Regions from separate parts of the Agaribacterium sp. ZY112 genome, predicted to be linked through region 1. Evidence: predicted binding sites of a transcription regulator. Region 1 holds the regulator's gene; the other holds the start of a gene.
The links. Region 1 encodes LexA, which represses DNA repair genes until DNA is damaged. Its sites were predicted from a motif close to ACTGTNTNTANANACAGT; they were not measured.

Region 1 (5,640 bases):
AATGATCCAATCGAGTTCAAAACAATGGAGTCGCTTTGGCTGGCAGCAATATCACCAGCGGCGCTTAAACCAAACACCCAAATTAACCACTTTAAGGGCCGCTGCAAGCTAAAAAACAAAGCGTCATCCCAGACCGTTTTAGTTTTTAGCGCTTTTGTAGATGCAGTTTTTAATAATTTAGAAGCGACGTAAGCACTTAATAGTGTCAAAAAAACCACAACAAAGGATTCAATAATCCACGAGTTATTCGCACCAACAAGTTCGGCCATACGAGCAACCATGTTCTGATAAACGCTTTCCACAAAGCCCCCTAAATTAACTACAGTTTTGAAATTAAATGTTCGACAAGGTCAAGCTCATCGGCCTTAAGCACCGATGCCCCAGGCAATTGCGTCGGTGATTTACGCATTTTATCCAATAGACCAAGATCACCTATATCACATGCTTCCATATATTCTAGAGCTTGCTCGGCACCTTGGCGCTGGTTGCATATAAGAACCACGTCACAGCCTGCATTAATTGCCTTGCTAACACGCACATCATAAGTATCAGATTGATCACTGGCATGGCCTTCAGCACCTTTCATGCTTAAGTCATCACTAAAAACTAAACCGTCAAAGCCTAACTGTTCACGTAATACCTTTTGTATCCAAAAGCGAGAATAACTAACAGGCTCTTCGTCCAGCTCTGGGAACTGAATGTGTGCCGTCATCACAGCATCATAATGCCTGCTAAGCTGCTTAAAAGGCTGTAAATCGGTTTGCTCAATAAGCTCAAACGAGCGCTTATCAATAGGTAGCTCAAGGTGACTATCCTCTATCACCCCTCCATGCCCAGGAAAATGCTTTGCGGTCGCTTTCATACCCGCACTGTGCATACCTTCAATAAACTTTTTTGCCAAAGCCGTTACATGCTCGGCATCACCAGAAAAGGCTCTGTCGCCGATAACTTGGCTTTGTAAATCGGCCAAGTCCAGTACCGGTGCAAAACTAAAATCGAGCCCTACATCGCATAGCTCGGCTGCCATAACATGGCCAAGCGCCTTAGCCTCAAGCAAAGCCTGCTCTTGATTGGCGATAAAACGCTCAGCCAAGCAATGCATAGGTGGCAAGTGCGTAAAGCCCTCTCGAAAGCGCTGGACACGGCCTCCCTCATGATCAACGCAAACTAACAAATCCTCACGGACCTCGCGGATACAGCGAACCAAATCCCTAAGCTGTTGCTTAGATTCATAGTTGCGAGAGAAAAGAATAAGCCCCCCTAGTCGTGGGTGGCGAAGCACATCCCGATCAACCTCATCGAGCTCAATACCGGCTAAATCCGCAATCAGCGGGCCTGGCTTAGTCATATATACATCCTAGTGAAATCAAACAACAGCCATTGATCAGCTTGTTAGCCTGCTCCAAAGAGCGCGGTCTATTACATTAACATTGACTAAATCTGGAGCAGCCTGCTTACCAAGTGCCACAAGCAGGTATTAGAACAAGAGCTTATTAGACGAATTTCCTCTTATATTACAACGAATTATCGTTTTTACTTTTAAAAAATCAACGCTCATGCCAACAGTGTTAAAAATAGGCATACAAATTCAATAACTTAGCCGATTTTGCTTAACATCAAGCACCTAAACACTCCGCCTGCAAGTGCTTTATTTATTGCTGCAACGCGCTTAAAACAGTGGTAATTTTAAATCGAAGGCAAGACGAAAACAGCTGTACCCTTGACAACCATAGCTCTGACAAATTGAGAGCTTAAACACAAAACAGGAGTAATTTAACTCAAGGGATTCGGATCGGAAGCCAACACAACTCGACCAGCCTTCGTTTATTAGCTAACGGCCATCTTGGCCAAGCACAATGACGTTATGGAGGCATGCATATGGCATCCTACTACCCCTTAGTTGGGACTTGGTATCGAGACCAAGAAACACAACAACGTTTTGAAGTTGTTGCCATTGATGAAAAGCAACGCACGATTGAAATCCAATACTTTGATGGCGATATCAGCGAATTCGACATTGAATCCTGGGGCAGCCTTAGCGCGATTGAGACCGATGCGCCAGAAGAAGCCTATTCAAGTTTAGAAGGCGTATCCCCCTTTGCTGACAATGGCGATAGCCATTATTTATACGCAAACCCACTGGAATCAATTGAGCCCGACAGCTTTACAGGTTACGACGACCCTTTTTAAGGCAAACTAAGGCCTTAGCTTCAGTAACAGCCCTGAGTGAGATGAACTTTTTTCACTCAGGCTATTGCACTGTATAAAACACTGTATATAATCAGTTTGACTGTATAAAACAACAGTGTGACAGGAAGCAAGGCTATATGACCAAGTTAACGGCTCGCCAACAACAAATATTCGACCTTATTAAGTCCCATATAGACGATACAGGTTACCCGCCTACTCGTGCCGAAATTGCACAAGTGTTTGGCTTTCGCTCGGCCAATGCTGCCGAAGAGCACCTAAAAGCACTCGCACGAAAAGGGGTGATTGAGATGGTGCCAGGAGCTAGCCGAGGTATTCGCCTACCAGATCACCACACTGGCATCCCTCTAGTTGGTCGTGTTGCAGCAGGCAACCCAATCCTAGCTGAACAGAATATCGAAGAGCATGTACAAATCGCTGAAGGCCTCTTCCACCCTCAAGCCGACTACCTTCTGACGATTCATGGAATGAGCATGAAAGACGCAGGTATTTTTGATGGTGACTTACTTGCAGTTCACAGCACCGATCAGGCTCGAAACGGGCAAATTGTTGTCGCTAGAATAGAAGATGAAGTCACGGTGAAACGCTTCCGCCGTGAAGGCAACAATTCAGTCGTTGAACTTTGGCCGGAAAACCAAGACTTTGAAGTGATTAAAGTCGACTTGCGCGACGCCAACTTTGCGATTGAAGGTTTAAGCGTTGGCGTCATTCGCCGAGGACTGCACTAATGTTAGCCCGACAACACAGCCAGCTATCTGAGCCAGGCCTCAGTGAGCTTATCGTACCCGCTTGGCAAGAAACAACGGCCGAGCTCACCATGCCCATGCTTGCCCATTTAAGCCATCAATCAGGCAATCGCTGGCTAACATGGATTGGTTCTAAACTGCCAAGCAAAACCGAGCTTGATGCTTATGGCTTTAATCAAAGAACATTGCGATTAATGCGAAGCAAAGATGATGCTGAGAACCTTTGGATGATGTGGGAAACACTCAATACAGGCACATCTGCTTTTGTTGTTGCCTTCTTTGACGATAAAAACTGCCGTATTCATCGCCAAGAGCGAAGCCATCTAGAGCAAGCGTGCTATAGCGGTAATGCTCGAGCACTACTCATTCAACAGCCAAGCACGTCATAACCGAGTTTTCTCTCAATAATAAAAAAGCCGCATAGAGTATGTTCATACGGCTTTTTTTATTCGTTTAGCTTGCAACTTATTACGAGTTGCAAGCTAAAAGCCAAACCTTACTTATCAGCAAGTGTTTTACTAACAACCTCAAATACGTCTTTAGACAAGCTTGGCTCTGCCTGAATACGCTCAAGCTGTTCTTTCATCAGAGCTTGGCGCACACCATCATAACGTCGCCATTGAGTCAGCGGTGTTAATAAACGTGAAGCAATTTGTGGATTTGCTTTATTCAAACGCAATATTTCATCAGCAAGGAAACGATAAGCCTCTCCGTTTTTCGCATGAAAACACCAAGTATTAGCATTACAAAAAACACCCACTAAAGAGCGAAGCTTATTTGGGTTTAAGGAATCAAAGGCCTCGTGCTTAAACAAAGCCTTAACATCATCTAAAGTTGATGCAGCGGCAACACTGGCTTGCACTGAAAACCAGTGATTCACAACCAGAGCCTCGTCTTTCCATTTCTCATAGAAAGAAACAAGAGCGCGCTCCCGCCTAGTAGTATTGTCCACTTCCATACAGTGAACTATCGCACGAAAAGCAGCTAGCTCGTCAGTCATATTGCTGGCCGCATGGAACTGTTCTTCAGCTAGAGACAAGCCCAGGGTTGAGCCATCTAAAGCCAGATAATGTAAGGCCTTATTTTTTAAACTGCGATTAGCAACACCTTGCGCATCTGCCGAATAAGGCTCATGAGCAAGTTCGTTTAAACGTTGATAACACGCTAAAAACTCAGGCTGAAGTGCCTTAGCTAACTCTAGCTCAAGCCAAGATCGAGCCTGATGTATGGCATCAACATCAACCTGGGTATCCAGTTCGGCTAAATATTTTTCATTAGGTAAGGTCAGCATCAACGCAAGCAAGGACAAATCTTGATCTTGATCGGCAAGAAGAGACGTGTACAACTCAAGTAAACGAGGATTTAAACTGGGTTTATTGCCCGCCTTAAATGTCGCCCGAATGGCGTTAATTTCTTGCAGCAAGAACTGCTGAGTAGCGTCCCAACGACAGAAACCATCGTCTTCATGCGCCATAATACGCAAGAGATCGTCTTCGCTATAAGCAAAACTTAACTTAACTGGCGCACTAAAACCTCGTAATAAACTAGGCACGGGCTGCTCGCAAACATCATTAAACACAATCGTTTGTTCAGCTTGGTCTATCTCAAGCATGAGCTTAGTATTGTCTTCCGACTCAGTATTCGTGAGGCCATCAACGTTAAGAGCCAACTTGCCTGCCTCACCCAATAAGCTGATATCAACAGGGATCAAGAATGGTTTTTTATACTCACACTCAGCAGTGACGCGACAGCTCTGCTTAAAATTCAAACTATAAGTACGCTGCTGCTCGTCATAGCTAGCACTAACACTTAATTCAGGTGTGGCTGCTTGCTTATACCAACGCATAAACTGAGTAAAGTCACGACCACTTACCTCGCTCATAACCGCAACAAAGTCTTCAATTGTCACCGCCTGACCATCGTGGCGCGAAAAATACAAATCCGACCCTAAGCGAAATTTCTCGGCACCCAATAAGTTATAAATCATGCGCACAATTTCAGCGCCCTTTTCATAAATGGTCAGGGTGTAGAAATTCGAAATTTCAATAAACGAGTCAGGTTGCACCGCATGCGCCATTGGCCCACCGTCTTCAGCAAACTGCAAAGACCTTAACAAGCTAACATCTTCAACACGTTTAACTGTTCGTGAGCCCATGTCAGCAGAGAACTCGGCATCACGAAATACGGTAAAACCTTCTTTTAGACTTAACTGAAACCAGTCACGACAAGTAACACGATTACCAGACCAGTTATGAAAATACTCGTGAGCAACAACCGCCTCGACACGCTGAAACTCAGCATCAGTCGTGGTTTCTTTCTTCGCAAGCACGCAAGAGGTATTAAAAATATTGAGGCCCTTATTCTCCATCGCCCCCATATTAAAATCATCAACAGCAACAATCATGTAAATATCAAGATCGTACTCTCGACCGTAAACACGCTCATCCCAAGCCATTGCATTTTTAAGGCTATCTAAAGCGTACTGACACTTATCTAAATCTTTATCTTCAACAAATAATCGCAAGAGCACATCGCGACCTGAATTCGTCGTGAAAAGATCATCAACATAACTCAAACGGCCTGCAACTAAGGCAAATAAATAACAAGGTTTTAAATGAGGGTCATGCCAGCTTACAAAATGGCGACCTGCTTCAAGCTCACCTCGTTCAAGCTCATTACCGTTAGA
Region 2 (5,640 bases), 110 kb from region 1:
TAGAGATTGTGGTGACGTTGTTAAGCTGATGCACAACCCAAGGCAATGTTTTTGTTGCGCGTCTGGCGGTAGATATACTGGAGTTGCTGGAAATGCCGAAGTCTGGGGGCCGATCATTCCTATAGGTTTTCATAACACCAGTTTCACCACCGCTTTAGAAAACCAACCAGAAAGCGGTCTTGGTAGGGATTTTGTTGCTTTCGTGATACCCAAAGAATGTGATTCCGTTAAGTCTATTGGAGAGGGAAAACCTAAATCTTAATTAGTATTCTGTTTTAAGCTCTATTATCCCATGTTGAGCTATATTAAAACTAATCGTAACCTAAACAAGCAGCAAGGACGCACGCATGTTAACTCTAACCCGAAAACCCTATATCGAAGACTCCTCGGAAGATAGCTCTCAAATTGAGCTTCATACTAAGGATGGGCTCGTTGTTATTGAACTCCTTAGTTCAAAAAACGGGCAAGCCAAGATAGGTATTGATGCACCAGAATCGGTACTAATTCTAAGGTCTGAACTAGCCGGCAATTAATATTAAAGAGTGACGTCAGGCCCATCTATAGAGGATTTGAAACATCGATAGGCGCTAAACCCCACTATTAATGTAGTGTTGAAAAGAGAGTTTTTACGTGTTTTTTCTCAAGGTTATCCTGTTACTTGGTTTATTGATAATCTATTGATGTGTCTAGTTTTTGTTCATGTTCAGAAGCGCTCCTACGTTAAATCTGATAGGTATTTTGGGAGTATTTGTATGCTAGATTACGCGTACAACGCTACTGGAAGATGCTAATTCGAATATGGCTATAGACTGGAATTTTCACAGAGGTGATCTCGTTAAAAAAATGCATGACGGGTACACCGCACTTGGTAGTAACCATCAAACTATTTTTGCAGACCGACAAAAAGGCAAAACACATTTTGCAACGCAAGACTTAATACCTGTCATGCAGGATGAAGGCTACTTCTGTGTATATGTTGATTTTTGGTCAAAGAAAGAAAGTCCTGGGCAGGCCTTTACTAGTGGAGTTATACAATCTTATAACAAGACAAGACTGCTTAAAAATGCCCTAGGATTTAGTGAGCTTAGATTCATTACACCTGACGCGCCCCCCCTTAACACCTCACTTGGTATTATCGATAATACGGTTTTAACTCCTAATACTGCTATCAACTGGCTATTAAACGTTTCCGATCGACAGCCAATCTTTATTGTTTTAGACGAAGTTCAACACCTCACAACCAATAGGGAATTTGATGAATTCACCGCTTCTTTACGAAGTTTCTTGGTTAACCAATCGCTCTTACGCAAGCATCTAATACAAACACTATTCATTGGGTCTGACCAAGTTAGGCTGGCAAGTCTTTTCGAAAACAGAAAAGCGCCATTCTACAAGGCGAGCTACATCTCGGCTTTTGAGGGTCTAGATAAAGAATTCAGTGACTTTGCTGTTGATTGCTTTGAGCAATCTAGAGATATAAACACTCTAGATAAGACGGAAGCGTATAAGCTTTTCAAAGACGGGGGGCGACTACCAGGCAGATTTATTGACTTACTACAGAAAATGGCAAGTGTTAAACGTTACGACTTAATAAAATCAGCGCAAGAGTTTAAGTACTTTCCAGATGAGACTATTACTTACCGTTAACTCCTCTAAAAGAACTAAATGAGCTGAATTAGCTACTTGCGTAACCAAGCGTCTAATGCTCAACCAATAGTGAGGATACGTTTCTCAATATCTAAAGACATGGTTCAAACTAATTATAAACTCCAAGCCTTTTCCACTTTTTGTCAGGTTTCGTAGTTACTTTTGCAATTGTCGTACTATTTTAAGGTGTACCCTACAAAACTTGCGTTAAGTTTACTTACACTTAACACTAGGTATGTCGTACCACTGTGTTAAATAATTAGACGACAATCTTTCTTGGCGCATTTCAAACCGTTGCCCCCCTCCTTGGCAAGCAAGCTTGACTGTACCACGCGAATATTTTTTGTCGATGTCATCCATAACACGCATAAGCGCAGCGCTTCTTTTGTTTTCCTCGATGGGAAATAAATCTCCCTGCCAGCTACTTGCTGGGCGTAGTTCGATAAGACCTACACCCGCTTTGGCATAGCGATAACCTTCTTTGTAAATGCGCTCAACTATTTGGCATGCGAGCTTTGCGATTCTGCGACTGTCATTACTTCCACCTGGTATCTTCTCACTGTATTCATCGGCAAATACATTCGTATCAAAACGACTAGTCAGGATATACACACTCAAACGCCCCGCATAAAGATCTTGAGACCGAAGCTTTTCACACGCTCGAGCAACATAGTTAGCGACAGCGACTTTCAGGTCACCTACAGATGTGAGCTTTTCTCCAAAGCTTCGACTACAAACTACGCTTTGCCGCACTTCAGGTACCAACTCCATAGGTATGCACGACTGTCCATTTAGCTCTTTAATTGTTCTAGCTAGGCAAACACCATTTAAAGCTCGAGCCTGTTCTTCCGACATAGCTGCAAGCTGTGCTGCTGTGTGAACCCCCATAGCTGTAAGTTTCTTATTCAGCCTCCGCCCCACACCCCAGACTTCCGAAACAGGTACCCGCTCACTTAACCACGTACGCTGAAGGTCATTCTCAATGATACAAACCCCATTTAAGCTTGGGATTTTTTTGGCAGCATACTGACCGAGCTTCGCCAATGTCTTGGTAGATCCAACTGACACACCCATAGGAATTCTCTGCTCACGATATACGCGCTGACGTAGGTGCTGAGCTAATGGCTTAAGCTCCCTCTCTGGCACAGCAGTAAAATCGCAAAAGCCTTCATCTATACTGTAGACCTCTAGGCTTGGTACCTCTGATTCAAGAGTGCTCATTATGCGGCGGCTGATCTCGCCATAGAGGGCATAGTTCGAGCTAAATACCTCGACTCCTGCTTTTTGAATCAAGGCTTTATGCTTAAAGAATGGGGCAAAGGCCGGGATATCAAAATCTTTGGCTTGCTGATTTAGAGCGACAACACAGCCGTCGTTATTGCTCAAGACAACAATGGGTTTTCCTCGAAGATCAGGACGAAACACGGTCTCACAACTAGCGTAGAAAGAGCGTTGATCGCACAAGGCAAACATAACTATACCTGCATCGTATTCTTAACCACCCAGATCACAATGCCCTCGATAATGGTATCAAGGTCTTCGGTAATGGGTATGGGAGGAAAGCTAGAGTTCGCCGCCAGTAAGCGCTGTTGCTTTAAGTCGAGTTTTTTGCAGGTTAATTCACCACATACACTGACAATTGCTATAGCACCTTGAACATAGGGCTGAGCTCTATCCACCACTAATAGATCGCCGTCGCTTATGCCCGCGCCATGCATGGACTCTCCCTCGGCCCGCGCAAAAAAGGTCGATGATGGATGCTTAATCAGGTACTCCGAGAGATTGAGTGTCTCTTCACTAAAGTCATCTGCAGGCGAAGGAAAACCACACGAAACTCTAGAGCTGTACATCACGTAACGATGGATCTTGTTGCTGTAAGGCTTATCAGAACGGGGTTCAAGGATGATATTAACTGGCATAGCAATGATACCTTAGCTGTACATTCATACAGTATATCATGCAGTGAAAGCTACGCATAATAATCACTGAATTCACCGCAATTCACCGCATTTTGGTGAATTCATCATCCCCCAGTGAATTCGTCATGATAACGGCGAATTGAGCAAAGTACTGATAGCAAGCAAAGGGCTATTTAATATTATTTGGCCGCTAGCTTTCGAACTCATTCAAATGGTGAGCGAACTAAGAGCTCTCGTTCGAAAGTAACGCCCTTTAATTCAAATGATTCAACAGCTTCTTTAAATAGCTGATTGCAATTGACCGTTAAACAAGATTGAGTTGGGCTCTTAAAGACCCGTGTTTTAGTAGATTCAGGTTTAAATTTGAAAGAGCTTAGACCTAAGCGAACATCAATTCCGGTATTTTTTGAAGCTTCATAGTTACGCCACAGGACAACGGCACCGAAAAACAACACAAAATAGATTGACAAAAAACAAACAATTAATGCGTTTAACGCCCTCCCATTTTGAGAGGGCCTCCTTTAAACTTATCTAGTTTCTTGTCTGTGTATCCACTGGTACAAAATCGGAAGTACAAGCAGTGTTAAAATTGTCGATGAAATAATACCGCCAATCACAACCGTTGCGAGCGGCCGCTGTACTTCAGCACCAGTACCTGTATTCAAGGCCATGGGTACAAAACCTAGGCTAGCCACCAACGCGGTCATCAAAACCGGCCGCAAACGTATCATTGCGCCCTCTATGATTGATTCATTTAGCCGTCCTGTTTCATGCCAGAGCTGACGAATAAAAGCCAGCATCACCAAGCCATTGAGTACGGCCACTCCAGAAAGAGCAATAAAACCAATACCGGCGGAGATAGACATCGGCATATCGCGCAAATATAAAGACAACACACCGCCCGTGAGCGCGAGCGGAACACCACTGAAAATAATCAAAGCATCTTTGAGCGAAGAGAACGCCATCACCAGAATGCCCAAAATGACCAGAAGAGTTAGCGGAACCACTATGGATAGACGCTGACTGGCCGATTCCAATTGTTCAAAAGTACCGCCATAATCCAACCAATAACCGGGGGGGATGTCAGTCTTTTCGCGAATTGTTTCCTGTACTTCTTTTACAAAGCTGCCCAAGTCACGACCACGTACGTTAGCCGTTACCACAATGCGACGTTTGCCGTTTTCACGACTGATTTGCGCAGGCGCAGGCGAGATGTCTAAAGTTGCGATATCTTCTAGAGGAACATAGTCGCCGTTTGTAAGCGGGACAGGCAGAAACTTCAATCGATCAATGTCTCGGCGTGTGGTCTCTGGCAAGCGCACAATGAGCTCAAAACGTCTATCGCCTTCATAAACAATGCCTGCCGATTCGCCACCAATGGCTGCGGATACCCAGTCTTGCAATTCAGCGACATTTAATCCGTAACGACCTAAGGCTGTGCGATTGGGTATCACTGAGAGTGTCGGCAAGCCGGTGACCTGCTCGACGCGCGCATCCGCCGCCCCTTCAATACCATTTACAACCTTAAGCACATCGCTTGCCGTCAGTACCAGTTGGTCTAGGTCATCACCAAATATCTTGATGCCCAAGTCTGAACGCACGCCCGAAATTAATTCGTTAAAGCGCATCTGAATCGGTTGGGTAAACTCGTAGTTGTTGCCAGGCAATTCTTCCAGTGCGCGCTCTATCTCCTCAACAAGTTCATCCTTGGTTTTAGTGGTGTCTGGCCACTCACTTCTTGGTTTAAGGATCACAAAGTTATCCGCAACATTAGGTGGCATAGGGTCGGTCGCCACTTCTGCTGTACCGATACGCGCAAAAACCTTATCGACTTCGGGAAAGGATTTAATTCTTTTCTCAAGGATTTCCTGCATTTCCACCGCTTGTTCAAGCCCCGTGCCAGGAATACGCATCGCGTGAAGAGCGATGTCACCTTCATTCAGTTGCGGAATAAATTCAGATCCCATGGTTGAAGCCAACCACAAACAAAACACCACTAAGCAGGTAGCAAAACTCACCACAGCCAAGCGGAATTTAAGCGCAAGTTTGAGTAACGGGCGGTAAGCCAATTTAG

Region 2: AB1S55_RS12905 (LexA family protein) is a predicted target of LexA. The motif match lies at 3,582-3,599, and genes of this name have one in related genera.

Annotation. Positions count from the first base shown of each region.
Region 1 covers NZ_CP166840.1:2,857,580-2,863,219, reverse strand. Annotated here, with positions in the region: gene AB1S55_RS12435 (mechanosensitive ion channel family protein) at 1-281, opposite strand, end outside; gene nagZ (beta-N-acetylhexosaminidase) at 320-1,348, opposite strand; gene AB1S55_RS12425 (DUF6763 family protein) at 1,879-2,190, shown strand; gene lexA (transcriptional repressor LexA) at 2,328-2,936, shown strand; gene AB1S55_RS12415 (hypothetical protein) at 2,936-3,343, shown strand; gene pepN (aminopeptidase N) at 3,451-5,640, opposite strand, start outside.
Region 2 covers NZ_CP166840.1:2,965,002-2,970,641, reverse strand. Annotated here, with positions in the region: gene AB1S55_RS12925 (hypothetical protein) at 1-262, shown strand, start outside; gene AB1S55_RS12920 (carbon storage regulator) at 348-533, shown strand; gene AB1S55_RS12915 (hypothetical protein) at 799-1,647, shown strand; gene AB1S55_RS12910 (Y-family DNA polymerase) at 1,861-3,120, opposite strand; gene AB1S55_RS12905 (LexA family protein) at 3,123-3,566, opposite strand; gene AB1S55_RS12900 (efflux RND transporter permease subunit) at 4,094-5,640, opposite strand, start outside.